2 regions of the Paracoccus aminophilus JCM 7686 genome follow, and region 2 is predicted to be linked to the other one. Evidence: riboswitches for the same ligand, from Rfam matches in the RefSeq annotation. Region 2 holds a riboswitch; the other holds the start of a gene.
What was found. Region 2 has a riboswitch for cobalamin ahead of bluB (5,6-dimethylbenzimidazole synthase). Riboswitches for the same ligand answer to the same signal wherever they lie in the genome.
Positions count from the first base shown of each region.

Region 1: another riboswitch for cobalamin. It lies ahead of JCM7686_RS22060 (TonB-dependent receptor plug domain-containing protein); the one in region 2 lies ahead of bluB (5,6-dimethylbenzimidazole synthase).

Region 1 covers NC_022044.1:152,207-155,409, forward strand. The annotation lists gene JCM7686_RS22060 (TonB-dependent receptor plug domain-containing protein) at 1-1,668, opposite strand, end outside; cobalamin riboswitch at 1,795-1,994, opposite strand; gene JCM7686_RS22065 (Rrf2 family transcriptional regulator) at 2,116-2,559, shown strand; gene JCM7686_RS22070 (NAD(P)/FAD-dependent oxidoreductase) at 2,563-3,203, shown strand, end outside.
Region 2 covers NC_022041.1:1,420,349-1,423,551, forward strand. The annotation lists gene JCM7686_RS07070 (GSCFA domain-containing protein) at 1-102, opposite strand, end outside; gene JCM7686_RS23910 (LysR family transcriptional regulator) at 235-750, opposite strand; cobalamin riboswitch at 1,031-1,213, shown strand; gene bluB (5,6-dimethylbenzimidazole synthase) at 1,263-1,955, shown strand; gene JCM7686_RS07085 (aldo/keto reductase) at 2,003-3,040, opposite strand.

The DNA of each region.
Region 1 (3,203 bases), on a different replicon from region 2:
ATAGCTCGCGCGCAGACCGAATTCGTGACGCGGACGGCGGATCTCGACGCTGCCATCGGGGTTCTTGGCGTCAAGATAGGTGTAATTCAGCCCAAGGCGCAGCGCCTCGGTCGCCTGCAACTGTCCGGCCAGCTCGATGCCTTCGCGCGGGCTTTTGCCGTGTTGGTTGACATAGCTCGCCCGCCCGCTGCCATCGGGGGCCGCGCCATAGGCATAGGTGATCTCGTCATCCATCTTTTCGTTGAAATAGGTCAGATCAACCGTGCCGCGCCCGCCGAGCAGCTCGGCCTCGATGCCGATGTCAAAGCCGGTGTTGCGCTCGGGCTTCAGGTGCGGATTGCCGAGCGTATAGCTGTCATTGGCGAAAAGCTCGTAATAGGACGGCTTGACCAGACCGCGCCCGGCGGAGGCATGAACCCGATAGGGCGCATTCGGCACCTGCCAGGACAAAGCGAGGTTCCAGCTGGTGAAATCGTCAAAGCTCGTGAAGCGATCGTGGCGCAGCCCGGCCTGCACATCGAGCCCGTTGTCGAAGAAGCCGCGATATTCGAGCGCCACCGACGTGTTGGCGCGGCGGTAATCGGGGGCGGCGGTGTTGTCATCCTTGACCCGCTCGACCATCACATTCACCAGCTGGCGCGCTTCGGCCACCTGCTGGCCGTCGAGGCTCGCGCTCAGGCGATATTTCAACGCGCGGGTCTGGCCCCGCGTCTCGGGCCCGCCGTTCGAGCTTTGCTTGTAGACCGTGTCCTGATAGTCGAGCCGGTGCAGCACCCGCCCGTCCAGCATCGCATATTCGCCCCAGATCGAGCCCAGAGTCTCGTTGCGTGTGCTGTGCTGGTTGGGATCGTCGATCAGATAATCCATATAGCTGGTGGCGGCGTAATTTGTTGAATCGTAATCATATTTCTCTTTGGCGCGGCGCAAGGTAAAGCCAAGCTTCACCTCGTCGCTCGCCTGCCAATCGCCGGTCAGGCCAAGGGTGGCGCGGTCGATGCCGTCTTTTTCATGGCCGGTGAAAGCCTGATTATAGCCGTGATCGTCGCGCTTTGACGCCGTGAAGGCCAGCCCGCCGCGCTCTGTGCGCTGGGTGAACCAGCCCGAGACCGCATAGCCATTCCCGGCCTCGACCGCGCCGCCATAATGCGTGCCCGGCTGGCCCTGCCGCGTGATGATATTGATCACCCCCGCCGAGGCATTCGCGCCGTAATAGACCGATTGCGGCCCGCGCAGGATCTCGATCCGGTCGATATTGGCGGTCTCGAGCCCGCTCAGGATATATTCGTCATTGCCGCCGGTCGCGGGGACGCCGTCGATCAGGATCAGCGTGTGATTGGCCTCGGCGCCGCGAATGCGGACCTGCGTGAAGCTGGATCCGGTCGAGCTGACCGCCACGCCCGGGACATCGCGCAGAGCGTCCTGCACGCTGCGGATGCCGCGCCGCTCGATCTCATCGGCGGTCAGGATCGTATAGGCGCGCCCATAAGCATTGGCCGGAATCGGCGAGAGCCCGCCCGAGATCACCACCGTCTCCAGCGTGACGCGACCTGCGGTCTCATCATCCTGCGCCACGGCCGGAGTAACGGGCTGCGTGACGTCTTGTGCCATAACGGCAAGCGGCAGCAGCACCGCAGAAATTGCAAGCCAAGAGGTCTGAAGTCGGACCATATCCATGCCTTTCCAACGCAGGCGGCGCCTGCGGATCCCAGTTCGGCCTGCGGAAAGGATTGCCCCGCGCAGACCCGTGACGGTCACCGCTGCGGAAGGCCGCTTTCCATGCGCGCCCCGCGCCGGAAATGGGTGAGGGCTTGGGCAGGTCTCCTGGCTTGCGGGTCAGCGCTCGGGCCGGTCTTCCCGGGATCATCCCAGTGACATCGTCGGCCGTCGCTCGCCGCTTACAGTTGCGGGGGCAGCCGCGGATTTGCCTGATAGGCGCACCGCAGTTCCCTTTTAATCCGAGGGGCTGCCCCGGAACCAAAGCTGCCCGAGCCTTGGTCCGTCACCCCGGTTTTTGTCAAGACCATTCAACCGAGTTACGGCCTTGGTTGGGGGTGGCGCGCCTTTCAGACCCCGCCCACCTTGACTTTCGGCGCGAATCGTAACATATGAAGTTACATGAAACAGAACAGCCGCCTCTCCGCCGTCCTTCACGCCTTGCTGCATATGGCCGAGCATGACGGGCCGATGACCTCTGAAAAGCTCGGCGAATGCCTGAGCGCCAATCCGGTCGTGGTGCGCCGCACCATGGGGCTTTTGCGCGAGGCCGGGCTGGTCTCGGCCGAGCGCGGTCATGCAGGCGGTTGGCGGATCTCGGCGGATCTGGCGCAGGTTACCTTGCTCCAGCTTCATGCCGCTTTGGGCGAGCCCGCGATCTTTGCCATCGGCAATCACAGCGAGCATCCCAAATGTCTGGTCGAGCAGACCGTGAATGCCGCGCTCGATCACGCTTTCGCCGAGGCCGAGGCGCTGCTGCTCTCTCGTTTCGCCCATGTGACATTGGCCGATCTGGCCGAGGATTTCGCGCGCCGCCATCAAGAGTATCGCGCCGCCAAGGAGTGAAAGATGCAAGATGTGATCGTGATCGGGGGCAGCTACGCCGGAATGGCAGCGGCCCTGCAGCTTCTGCGTGCCCGCCGCAAGGTTCTGGTGATCGACGCCGGGCAAAGGCGCAATCGCTTCGTCAGCGCCTCGCATGGCTTTCTCGGGCAGGACGGCGTCGATCCGGCGCGGATCTGGGCCGAGGCGCGCGCGCAATTGCGGGCCTATCCGACGCTGAGCTGGGTCGAAGCGACCGCCGCAGAGGTCAGCGGAGCCAAGGATGATTTCCGCGTGACGACCACGACGGGCGAGCAGTTTGCGGGGCGGCGACTGTTGCTCGCGACCGGCGTCTCCGATGAGCTTCCCGAGATCGAGGGCCTTGCCGCGCGGTGGGGCAAGGGCGTCTTCCATTGCCCCTATTGCCACGGCTACGAGCTCGATCAGGGCCGCATCGGCGTCATTGCCACCGGCCCGATGTCGATCCATCAGGCCCAGCTTTTGCCGGAATGGGGCGAGATCACCTTCCTGACGAATGACCGGTTTTCGCCCGATGCCGATCAGCGCGCCGATCTCGCCCGCCGTGGCGTGACGCTTGAGGAAACCCCGATCGCGCGCCTGACGGGCCTCGCCGATGTCGAGCTGGCGGACGGACGGATCCTGCCTTT
Region 2 (3,203 bases):
GATGTCGCCGCGACGGACCTCGCTGCCGCGTTCCGGCCATTTCGACGCCCCGTTTTCCCGAGTGCAGCGAAATGCCTGAGATTGCGGAATCCTTACGGTCATGGGGTCAAGTCCTCACTCGAATCGTCACTTCGAGGCAGTCTATGTCCGACCTAAGCCACTGTGAAGTCTATGAATGTTACCCAAGGTTGAATTAATCTCAACGATTTGTCGCTTTGGGTGTGAAGTGGCTATTTAAGCTTGAGCCATCAGGCCAATCGCGCCGGTCGCTGGCGCATGGCCATCTGCGTCCCATGGCGCTTGGCCGGGCCATGCCTCGGGGATCATCGCAATGAAGCGCCGCACCTTGGACGAGACATGGCGGCGGATCGGATAGACGGCGCAGATCGGCGCCTCCTCGCGCGTGAGCTCTTGCAAGACCGGGATCAGGCAGCCTTTCGGGCTTTGATTGCGCTCGGCCAAAGTCACCTCGGCATCATCCACCTCGCACAGGATGCGCAGGGCGTGACCCTCGAAAAGCCGCCCCTCTTCGGTGAGGGTGATGCTGCGCGTGGTGCGGCGGATCAGCCTTGTGGCAACGGTCGTTTCCAACCGCGTGATGCATTTGCCTACCGCCGAGCGGGTCAGGTCGAGCTTTTCGGCGGCTTGAGTGAAGCTTGCGGTATCGGCCAGGCGAACGAAGGCCAGCACATCGCCAAAGTGATCGAGCATCGGGTCCAATTCGTCCCATCTGTTGCGCAGATCCGCCATCTTTATCCCGGATATGGAGCGAGTAGATAAATAGGGCCCGAACAGAGCGGCAGGCCACGGCCCGCCCGATCCGAAGGCGCATGTCATGGAAACCGATCCAGAAACACCGGCCCCGCGGGGCGGCAGTCGTCGCGTAAGCGGTGTAAAGACCATAGGTTTTAATAGATGAATGGCTTAGTGATGCGGCGATCACCCGAGAAAAGGAGGTGATCATGCTGGACGACGAAGTTCCGAAGAAGGTCGAAACAGTCTGGAGCATTGCACCTTGGGCGCAATTGAGATTAGCTGCCGCGCGTCTGGTGCCCGTTGCAAACCAACGTGGATAATCGGGAACACGGTTGAAATCCGTGACGTGCCCAACGCTGTGAGGTGGACTGGGCGGCAAGGCCACTGGTGCAAACCGGGAAGGCGCCGCTGCGGAGCGAAGCCAAGTCAGAAGACCGGCCAGACGAAACGGGCGTCTCCGCACGGACGGCGGCGGCGCTGCAGGTCTGTCAGGCAGGGGATATGTCATGCGACCAGAAGCTTTGAAACCGGCCGGAGAATTCTCCGAGGCCGAACGCGACGCGGTTTACCGCGCCATCCATGAGCGGCGCGATGTCCGCAGCGAGTTCCTGCCGGACGCGATCAGCGACAGCGTGCTGACCCGGATTCTGGCCGCCGCCCATGCCGCGCCCTCGGTCGGATTGTCGCAGCCATGGAATTTCATTCTCATCCGGGACAAAGGCGTTCGCGCCGCGATCCGTGCCGCATTCGAGCGCGCCAATGCCGAGGCGCAGGCCTTGTTCGAGGGCCCGCGTCAGGCGCAATATGGCAAGCTGAAGTTGCAGGGCATTCTTGAAGCGCCGCTCAATATCTGCGTGACCTGTGATCGCAGGCGCGGCGGCCCGGTGGTTCTGGGGCGCACGCATGACAATGACACGGATCTTTATTCGACGGTTTGCGCGGTGCAGAACCTCTGGCTTGCGGCGCGCGCCGAAGGGGTCGGCGTCGGCTGGGTCAGCATCCTGCACCAAAGCGACCTGCGCCGCATCCTTGGCCTGCCCGATCATGTCACGCCGGTTGCCTATCTGTGTCTGGGCAAGGTGCGCGACCTCTTCGATCGCCCCGAGCTCGAGGCGCGCGGTTGGGACAGGCGACGCGCCCTCGGATCTGCTGTGTTTCAAGACCAATGGGGCGTCTCGGGGTCGCTTCCCGAAGGTTGAAGACTGCCGCGCCCCGCCTGCTTATCGGGCGGGACGCGGCAGGGGCGTCAGCCTTTTTGCGGCAGATGGGAGGCGCGATATTGCGATTGGCGCTCGAGCATCCAGCCCGGATATTCCGCAGGCAGCCGGGTCACGGCGTCGAGCGCGGCCAGATCCTCGGCGTCGAGCGTCACTTCGGTCGAGCGGATATTGTCTTGCAACTGGTCGATCCGCTTGGCGCCGACGATGACGCTGGTCACCACCGGCTGATGCAGCAGCCAGGCCAAAGCGACCTGCGCCACGGTGCAGCCCTTGGCTGCCGCGATCTCGCGCATCACGGCAATCGCGGCATCGCCGCGCTCCAGATCGACTGGCGGGAAATCGAAGCTCGCGCGGCGGCCTTCGTTCGAGCTGGTGCCGTCGCTGTATTTGCCGGACAGGAAGCCGCCGGCGAGCGGGCTCCAGACCATCAGCCCAATGCCTTCGGATTGCAGCATCGGCACGATCTCGCGCTCAAGATCGCGCCCGACCAGCGTGTAATAGGCCTGCAAGGACAGGATCGGCGCGAGCTTCCTCGCCTCGGCAATGCCAACCGCCTTGACGATCTGCCAGGCCGCCCAATTCGACAGGCCGATGTAGCGGACATGGCCCTGCCGCACGAGCGTATCGAGCGCCTCGAGCGTTTCGGTGATCGGGGTCAGCGGGTCGAAGCCGTGGATCTGATAGAGGTCGATGTGATCCATCTGCAGCCGCGCAAGGCTCGCCTTGGCCTCGGCCATGATATGGGCGCGCGAGGCGCCGCGCGCATTCGGACCCTCGCCCATGACGCCGAGGACCTTAGTCGCGATCACCAGATCATCGCGCGGAATGCCAAGGTTGCGGATGGATTGACCGAGAATGCGCTCGCTCTCGCCGCCCGCATAGACATTGGCGGTGTCGATGAAATTAATGCCCGCATCGACAGCGGCCTTGACCAGAGCATCGGCCTCGTCTTGTTGCAGCTGGCCGATCTGGCCCCACATGCCCCCCGAGCCGCCAAAGGTCATCGTGCCGAGGCAGAGTTCGGAAACCAGAAGGCCGCTCGGGCCAAGAGTGCGGTAACGCATGGGATATTCCTTCTTGTCGGAGGTCACGCCGGGGCCGAGTGCCGCCGGGGTGAGACAAAGATAGGGCGGCCCTGCCGGATCCCGCGACGCTGATCCTCGCAAATCCTTGCACGATCCTCTCATCTGCGCGGATTTCGAGATGCGTCCTGCGTCACAGCGGCCT